DNA from 2 places in the Kitasatospora sp. NPDC087314 genome. Region 2 is predicted to be linked to the other one. Evidence: riboswitches for the same ligand, from Rfam matches in the RefSeq annotation. Region 2 holds a riboswitch; the other holds the start of a gene.
What was found. Region 2 has a riboswitch for cyclic di-AMP ahead of ACIO5E_RS04010 (transglycosylase family protein). Riboswitches for the same ligand answer to the same signal wherever they lie in the genome.

Region 1 (4,631 bases), 200 kb from region 2:
CCCACGAGACCCGGCACCCCGCGCCGCACCCCCACCGCGCTGTCCGCCGTCCTGCTCACCCTCGCCGCCCTCCTGCTCGGCACCCCCACCACCGCCCAAGCGGCCGCCACCGCGCGAGCCGTTACCGCGCAGACCGCCGCCGCCCAAGCCGCCGCCGCCCCCCTCGCCCTGGAAGCCACCTTCCCCGCCCCCGGAAACGGGTGGGCCAAGGTCGAGCGCTACCTCGACACCACCCCCGGCTTCCGCGCCGAGCAGTACCCGGCCGACGGTCGCGGCGACCAGGACGGCGCCCGCCGGACGTACTTCGGCGGCACCGGCGAGCCCTACTCCGGCCGCTTCCTGCTGTACTCCGCGACCGGCTGGGACACCGGCGGCCGCCAGACCCCCGTCCTGCTGGTCCACGGCGCCAACGACAACGCCGACCGCGCCTGGGCGAACCCGGCCGAGAGCGGCACCTGCGGTGCCTCCGCCTGCCCGTCCACCGGCCTGGCCCAGTACCTCGCCGGCACCGGCCACCGGGTGTTCGCCATCGGCTTCGCCCACAAACAGGGCGACAACCTGCTCCAGGCGCAGACCGTCGGCGACGCCGTCGCGCTGATCCAGGCCCGGCTCGGGGTCTCCCAGGTGGACGTGGTGGCGTGGAGCAAGGGCGAGGTCGCCGCCCGGGCGTACGTGTCCTCGGTGCGCCCGTCGTGGGGGAGGGCGTACGCGGGCGACGTGCGCCGCCTGATCACCCTAGGCGGGCCGAACGGCGGGCTCGACTACGTGTACGCGCACGGCTGGTCCTTCGACCTGGCCGCCTGGCCGGCCTGCGGCGGCACCGCCAACGCGCCGTCCCCGCACCTGTACATGACCTGCTACGGCACGTACACCGCGCAGCCCTGCCTCGGCGTGTTGCCCACCGGCGGCTACGACTGCTACCCGGGACAGCGTCAGCTGCTCGCCCGCTGGGACGGCCGGTACGGGGTGGACGGTACCTCCCAGGACTGGTGGACCACCTACTACGGCGGCCAGGGCTTCTACACCTCCGGCCAGGGCATCCAGGCGGCGATCGACGCCGGGTCGCTGATCGCGCCGCTGCAGCAGGCCGGAGTGCCGGCGTCGGTGCGCACCTACCTGCTCGCGGGCGGGTCGGCCGACATCCCGGGCGTGCTCAACGAGAACCGGGGGCCCAGCGACGGCATCGTGTTCACCGCGAGCGCCCTGGACACCACCGGTGTCGCGACGATCGGCGGCACCCGGCTGCTCGCCGGTCTCAACCACCTGGAACTCGCCTGGGCGCCGGAGGCCGAGAGCCAGGTCGACGGCTGGCTCGACTGATCCCTTGATCGACCCCAACTGATCCACCACACAGCGTCGTTGATCGACACCACTGTGAGCTGTGCGACAACCGGCCCGGCCGGGTTGTCCGTTCACGGACGGTTTGCCTAGCCTGCAACGGTCGTCCGCTCTCGCGGACTCCACCGCCGGGACGCCGAGTCCTGTCCACCCGCCGGTCGGCAATCGAGCACCACGGCGGACGGGAGCGGGGGAACCAAGGTCAGCGCCCGGCCCGTACGCTCCCGCGTGCGGGCCGTGGCTAGGGGTGAAGCCGCTTCCACCGGCGGCCGGGCCACCTCGGCCCGAATCCGACAGCTCACCTCGCAGGCGTCGCAGAGGACACTCCCATGCACCAGCCTGCCCGTCGCCGCGCGCCGCGTCACGCCCGTCCCTCCCACCGGGGCCGCAGCGCCGCCCTCGCCGCCACCGGAGCGTTCGCCATCACCGGCGCCGGACTGTTCGGCCTGCCGGCCGTCGCCGGTGCCCAGGCCGCCGCCGCTCCGACCGTCACCCAGGATCGGCTGGCCCCGGCGACCATGGTCGCGAACAAGGCCACCACCGCCTCGCTGACCCTGCGCTCCTCGGCCTGCTTCACCGCGAAGACCGTCGGCGTGGGCGTCCGAGACGCGTCCGGCGCCAACCTCGACTTCCCCGGCAACGCCTCCAACGCGCGGATCTGCCCGAGCGGCCTGAACTTCACCAGCGGCGCGCGCACCCTGCCGGCCGGGACGTACACCCGGTTCGGCTTCTGGCAGGACCTCGGCGGGGCCTGGCACAACCTGCCCTCGCAGCAGCTCGTGGTATCCGACGCCCCGGCGCCGACCCCGACCCCGGCCCCGACCCCGGCCCCGGCCCCGGTTCCGACTGCGACCGCCACCCCGAAGCCGACCTCAACTCCGACCCCGGCTCCGACCGCGACCGCGACCGCCACCCCGAAGCCGACCTCAACTCCGACCCCGGCTCCGACCCCGACTGTGACCGCCACCCCGAAGCCGACCCCGACCCCGACCCCGGCTCCGACCGCGACCGCTACTCCGACCCCGAAGCCCTCCCCGACGAGCAGCCCGAGCGCCACGGCCAGTCCGTCGCCGAGCACCCCGGGCTCCCCGGTCGCCGGCAAGTCGCTGACCTGGTCCGACGAGTTCAACGGCCCGATCAGCTGGGGTTCGCGCTGGGTCGGCGACAAGACCAGCTCGTACAAGTACGGCAACCACAACCCGGACGACAACAAGCTCGACTGGCTGAACAAGAACAACGTCAGCGTCGCGAACGGGGTCGCCACCTTCACCGCCGCGCCGAGCGGCAGCACGTTGGAGAACGGCAAGCAGGCCTGGAACACCGGCTTCCTGACCACCGAGGGCTCCAGCGAGGGCTTCCAGGTCAAGACCGGCGACTACGCCGAGACCCGGGTCAAGCTGCCGTCCGGCTCCGGCGCCTGGCCGGCCCTCTGGACCTGGAAGAACGGCAACGGGGAGGTCGACTCCTTCGAGTACCACCCCGACAACCCGAACCTGCTGGAGCTGACCAACCACGTCAACCCCGGCAACCCCAAGTACTACGCCGATGCGAGCGCGATCGCGAAGGACCAGTGGGTGACCATCGGGACGTACTACGGTGCCACCTCGGTGGACTGGTACGTCAACGGCGTCAAGGTCTTCTCGGACGGCAAGGGCGTCGGCGCCAACTGGTCGGCGTACCTGATCCTCAACCTGTCGGTCGGCGCGGGGCAGTACCACCCCGCGCCGCAGGGGACCGCCCCGATCACCTTCGCCGCCGACTACGTCCGCGTGTACCGGTAACCACCGCGTACCGGTGACCGCCGGCCGGGCCCGGTCAGGAACCGGCAGCCGTCTCGACCACCGTGAGGTCGAACGGCTGCCGGTTGTTGCCCTTGCTCCGATCGTCCGGGCTGTGCACCGCGACCGCGCCGCCACCGAGCCGGCCGACCGGCAGGCCCGGGTCCAGCCGGACCGGCACGAGCGCGGTCGCGGTGCGCAGCGGGGGCAGTCCGGGCCCGAAGACGCACCGCACCTCGCGGCCATCCCGCAGCACCTCGCAGTCGGACGGGAAGTACGGGCCCTCCGGCGTCACCCCGTTCGGCAGCGTGACCAGAACCGTGAACGGCGAGGCGGTGGTGTCCGGGCCGCCGTTGGCCACCAACGCGTGGACGGTGGTGGTGCCGCCGGGCGGCGCGGCGTCCGGGTCCATCCGGACCACTTTCAGGTCGGAGTGCGACGGCGTGGCGGCGACGCTGACGTCCACCGACGGCCGCGGCTCGGGCCGCCGCAGCGCCCAGGACGGGCCGGCGGCCAGCGTCGCCACCGCGCAACCCGCCGCCACGGCCGCGACGAACCAGGCCCCGCCGAACCCCCGGCGCGCCGGTTCCCCGTACGTCGAGTCCCCGTACGTCGAGTCCCCGTACACCGAACTGCCGAGCGCCGCGTGGCCGCGACCGGATTCCCCGTAGCCCCAGTCCCCGCAGGCGCCGACCCGGAAGCCGCCGTCCTGAAAGCCGCCGTCCCTGAGACCGCCGTCCCCGTGTCCGGAACAGCTGCGCCCCGCATCGCTGCGCTCCATCGCCGCTCACCCGTGCCCTTGCGTCCCGGCGGCCCGCGCCGTCGCGGGCCGCGTCCGCACCAGGGTGGCCGAGCCGCCACCGGGGGTCCGGCGCAACCCGCCCGCCGTCCGCCCGAACGGGCGAACCCGCGCACGGAAAGTCGACCGGTCCGACGTTCCCTGCAGCAGCGTCGTTCTGACGGGGCGTCAGGGTGCGAGGACCTGCCCCAGTCGGGTCGCGATGTGGTGCATCACCGGCACCAGCGAGGACGCGCCGGTCTGCTCCTCCAGTGCCCGGATGCGGGCTTCGGGGCCGGACACCGACAGGGCGGTCGGCGTCGGTGCGCCGGGGACGGCGAGCGCGATGCAGCGGACGCCGATCTCCTGCTCCTGGTCGTCGACCACGTAGCCGCGCTCGCGCGCCTCGGCGAGCTGCTGCAGCAGCTCCTGCGGGTCGGTGATCGTGTACTCGGTGTGCGCGGGCAGCGGGTTGGGGCCGAGGATGGCGCGCGCCTCGTCCTCGGGGAGTTGGGCGAGCAGCGCCTTGCCGACGCCGGTGCAGTGCGGCTGCACCCGCCGGCCGACCTCGGTGAACATCCGCATCGAGCGCCGCGACTGCACCTGCCCGACGTACACCACCTCGCCTCCCTCCAGTACGGCCAGGTTGGCGGTCTCGCCGGTGGCCTCCATGAGTTCGGCCAGGTACGGGCGGGCCCAGCTGCCGAGCAGCCGTCCGGCCGTCTCGCCGAGGCGGA
Region 2 (4,631 bases):
CGTCCGCACTCCAGGCTCCCGTGCGCGGGGGCGCCACCGCCGCCCCGAGCGCCCCGAGATCCCGGCCGGCTCCCCGGCCCTGGTGCTCGCCGTGCCCGCGACCGCCGGGCCCGAGTCCCGCTCGGTCGTCGAGGAGCTGCTGTCGATCGTCCGCAGCGAGCAGGGCGGCGTCCAGACCGCCGTCGGCTACCTCCCCGGCAACGGCGCCGAGAGCACCGGCGGTGACGAGCACACCGTCGCCGAACTGCTGGCCATGGCCGCCGAGGCCGGCCTGCCCGCACCGGTCCTGGTGCCGCTGGTACCCGGCCCGCACGGATTCCTGACCGAACTTCACGCCCTCGCCGCGGAGTACGGAGCCCCCGTCACCGACGTGCTCGGCCCGCACCCGCTACTCGCCGAGGCCGTGCACGTGCGACTGTCCGAGGCCGGCCTGGCCCGGGCCGACCGCGCCCGGCTGTTCGCCATCGCGACCGCCGCGGACGGCGTGGTGCTCACCACCGTCGGCGGCGAGGACGCCGCCGCGGCGGCCGGCATCACCGGCGTCCTGCTGGCGGCCCGACTGGCCGTCCCGGTCGTCCCCGCCGCGCTCGACGTGCCCGGCTCGGTCGCCGCGGCCGTCAACCACCTCAAGGAGACCGGCTCCCAGCGCCCGGCACTGGCCCCGCTGGTGATCGGGCCGGAGGCCGACTCGGAGCTGCTCGCCGCGGCCGCCGAGGAGACGGGCTGCCCGTCCGCCGCGCCGCTGGGCGCCTACCCGACGGTCGGCCAGCTGATCGCCTCCACCTACCTGGCCGCGCTGCCCGAACCCTCCCCGGAGGCCGAGGCCGCCGCAGAGGCGGAGGCGGCGGCCGCCGAGGGCACTCACGCCGGTCGCGCCGCCCACGCGGCTCACGCCGCCGCCGAGGGGCCTGCCGACCAGTAACGGACACCACGCGCACCGAAAGGGCCCGGGACGGTAGCGTTCCGGGTCCTTTCAGCTTGTCCCGTACGGGAGTTAAGGGGCGAATGAGAGCGATGTCCGTTCTGTTCACATTTGCCCACCCCCGCTTGGTGCACTTCCCGGCTGTCGAGACGCACTCACGCCCCTCCCCCGCGCCTACGCCCTCATGCGACCCGACGTGCCATCACCCACTCCCTGAAGCTCAGACAGTTGCGTACACCCATAGCGACGTTGCCGGAAAACGGTCATTTACGATCACGATGGGCTGTGAAAATGTCACCTCCCACCAAACCGTGATGTGCATCACAGGTATTTGCAGTTTGAACTTAAGTCTGCTTAACGTGCTCCCCGTTCGTGGCCACACGGACCCAGTTCATCCGCGACGCCGAGTCCTGCCGTCGGATGTCCTGGCAGCGCGAAAACGCATCACGGCAGGAGCGGGGGACCCACAGGTAAGTCGCCCCGGACCGCTCTTCGGAACGGTTCAGGGCTAGGGGTGAAGCCGCGCCCACAGCGCGGCCGGGCAACTCCAGCCCGAATCCGACAGCTCACCTCGCAGGCGTGGGAGAGGACCGCGTCTTCATGCTGCCCACCAACGGCACCCGTCTGTCCAGCCGCACCCGACGCGTGATCGCCGCCATCGGCGTCGCGGGCGTCGGCCTCAGCATCCCGTGCCTCACCTCCGGCACCGCCTCCGCCGCCTCCGTCGCCACCTGGGACAAGGTCGCCCAGTGCGAGAGCAGCGGCAACTGGAGCATCAACACCGGCAACGGCTTCTACGGCGGCCTGCAGTTCACCTCCAGCACCTGGGCCGCCTTCGGCGGCACCGCGTACGCCCCGCAGGCCAACCAGGCCACCAAGGACCAGCAGATCGCCGTCGCCGAGAAGGTGCTCGCCTCGCAGGGCCCGGGCGCCTGGCCGGTGTGCTCCGTCCAGGCCGGCCTGACCCAGGGCGGCGCCGCGGCGTCCGTCGACACCGCGGCCGGTTCGACCACCGGCTCGACCGCCGCCAAGCCGGCCACCAAGCCCGCTGCCCCGGCCGCCAAGCCGGCGCAGGACCAGGCCCCCGCCACGAAGCCCGCTTCGAAGCCGGCCGCGCCGGCCCAGGACCAGGCGCAGGCCCAGGGCAACGCCCAGGCCCAGGGCGGGGACTACACCGTCGCCGCCGGCGACTGGCTGTCCTCGATCGCCGACAAGAACAACGTCCAGGGCGGCTGGCAGCGGCTGTACGAGCTCAACCGCGGCACCCTGACCGAGGGGCCGGACACCATCTACCCGGGCCAGCGCCTGTCGTTCAAGGACGGCGGCCAGGCGGCCCAGCAGTCGGCGCAGCCCGACCAGTCCGGCTCGGGCTTCACCTGGTTCGACCGCTCGCAGAAGTCCGGCCAGACCTCCAACGGCGGTGCCGTGAACGCCAAGCCGGCCGCGCAGAGCCAGGCCCCGGCCTCGAAGCCGGCCGCCCAGGCGCAGACTCAGGCTCCCGCCCAGACCGCCACCGGCAGCATGGCCGCCGCGGTCACCTTCGCCAAGTCGAAGGTCGGCCAGGCCTACGTCTACGGCGGCACCGGCAACGGCGGCTGGGACTGCTCCGGTCTGACCCAGGCCGCGCTGCGTGCCGCGGGCGTCTCCGTCCCGCGCGTCGCCGCCGACCAGGCCGCCGCCAGCACCCACGTCTCGCTGGACAGCCTGCAGGCGGGCGACCTGCTGTTCTGGTCCAACAACGGCAAGGACTCCGGCGTCTACCACGTCGCGATCTACATCGGCGGCGGCCAGTACGTCGAGGCCGCCAACCCGAGCTCGGGCGTGCGCCTGCAGACCGTCGCCAACTGGGCCCCGGACTTCGCCGGCCGGGTCTGAGGACGACGGGCGAGCGACAAGGAACAGGTGACAGATGACGGCTGACAGATAACAGATAACAGATAACAGATAACAGATTTCATCATCTGTCATCTGTCAGCCGTCGCCCGCCCCCGGTGAGAGTCTGGTCGCTCCTCCGGGGGCTCCGGCGCATCCCGCCCCCCTGACGACCAGGGGCCATGGTCAAACCCCGCGCCAGCGGGCATGCTGCTGCTCCGCACCAGAGGAGGAGTCACCATGACCCAGGTCACCGTCACACTCGACGCGAACCTCGCCATCGACGCGATGATGCTCTCCGGCACCAAGAGCCCCCAGGACGCCGTCGAACTGGTCCTGCGCGACTACCTGGCCCGCGGCCGCCGCACCGAGACCCGGACCGGCGACGCGCTCGACGGCCGGCGGCTCCCCCAGCGCCCCTCCACGGACCACGAGGGCTGACCCGACGCACCCGCGACACGAGAAACGGGCCCCGGAGAGCAACCGCTCTCCGGGGCCCGTTCGCCCGTCCTCCGTCTACGCTCAGCGCGCGCAGGCCCCCGTGGACCCGCGCATGACCAGCTCCGGCTGGAACATGAACTCCCCGCGCTGGGCCGCGTTTCCACCGACCTCCTCCAGCAGCGCGTCCACCGCCGCCGTGGCCATCGCCTCGACCGGCTGGCGGATCGTGGTCAGCGGCGGCTCGGTGAAGGCGATCAGCGGCGAGTCGTCGAAGCCGACCACCGACACGTCCTGCGGCACCGACAGCCCACGCTGGCGCACCGCGCGGATCGCTCCGAGCGCCATCATGTCGCTGCCGCACACGATGGCCGTGCACCCCTTGTCGAGCAGTGCGCCGGCCGCCGCATGCCCGCCCTCCACGCTGAACAGCGTGTGGTGGACGAGGTTCTCGGCCTCCTCCCCGCCCAACCCGAGCACCTCGCGCATCGCGGCCGTGAAGCCCTCGATCTTGCGCAGCACCGGGACGTACCGCCGCTGTCCGACGGCCAACCCGATCCGCTCGTGCCCGAGTTCGGCCAGGTGCTGGACGGCCATCCACATCGCGGCCCGGTCGTCCGGCGAGATGAACGGCGCGTCGATCCGCTCGCTGTAGCCGTTGATCAGCACGAACGGCACCCCGCGCCCGGTCAGCCGGGCGTAGCGGTCGTGGTCGGCGGTGGAGTCGGCGTGCAGCCCGGAGACGAAGACGATGCCCGCCACGCCCCGGTCGACCAGCATCTCGACCAGTTCGTCCTCGGTCGACCCGCCCGGGGTCTGGGTGCACAGCACCGGGGTGTACCCGTGCCGGCTGAGCACCTGCTCGATCACCTGGGCCAGTGCGGGGAAGATCGGGTTGCTCAGCTCCGGCGTGATCAGCCCGATCAGGCCGGCGCTGCGCTGGCGCAGTCGGGTCGGCCGCTCGTAGCCGAGCACGTCGAGCGCCGCCAGCACGGTCTGCCGGGTGGCGGCGGAGACGTTCGCCTTGCCGTTGAGTACGCGGGAGACGGTGGCTTCGCTGACCCCCGCCTGCGCCGCGATGTCTGAGAGTCGCGCCGTAGTCACGGTCCCAGAGCCTATTGCAACCACGTCAGACCGCCCACCAGCCGGTGCTGTCCGGTGCGAGCACCGTCTCGTCGCCGTCCGCCACCAGCTCCACCGAGGAGAGCAGCAGCTTTCCGGGCGCCGCTATCCGGACCGGCTCGCCCGTGGTGTTCACCGTGCAGACGAAGGAGCCGCGGCGGAACGCCAGGGTGCCCTCGGGGCCGTCCAGCCACTCGACGTCCGTCCCGGCGCCGAGGTCGGCCTGGGAGCGGCGGACGGCGAGCGCGCTGCGGTACAGCTCCAGGGTGGACTCCGG

Region 1: it holds a riboswitch for cyclic di-AMP, as region 2 does, so the genes downstream of both, ACIO5E_RS04855 (hypothetical protein) here and ACIO5E_RS04010 (transglycosylase family protein) in region 2, are expected to answer to the same signal.

The regions. Positions count from the first base shown of each region.
Region 1 is NZ_JBIUYE010000002.1:223,788-228,418, reverse strand. Features, by position in the region: gene ACIO5E_RS04860 (esterase/lipase family protein) at 1-1,320, shown strand, start outside; cyclic di-AMP (ydaO/yuaA leader) riboswitch at 1,499-1,665, shown strand; gene ACIO5E_RS04855 (hypothetical protein) at 1,668-3,119, shown strand; gene ACIO5E_RS04850 (hypothetical protein) at 3,154-3,897, opposite strand; gene ACIO5E_RS04845 (IclR family transcriptional regulator) at 4,084-4,631, opposite strand, start outside.
Region 2 is NZ_JBIUYE010000002.1:19,813-24,443, forward strand. Features, by position in the region: gene ACIO5E_RS04005 (hypothetical protein) at 1-922, shown strand, start outside; cyclic di-AMP (ydaO/yuaA leader) riboswitch at 1,353-1,515, shown strand; gene ACIO5E_RS04010 (transglycosylase family protein) at 1,502-2,797, shown strand; gene ACIO5E_RS04015 (hypothetical protein) at 3,035-3,235, shown strand; gene ACIO5E_RS04020 (LacI family DNA-binding transcriptional regulator) at 3,317-4,336, opposite strand; gene ACIO5E_RS04025 (glycoside hydrolase family 13 protein) at 4,362-4,631, opposite strand, start outside.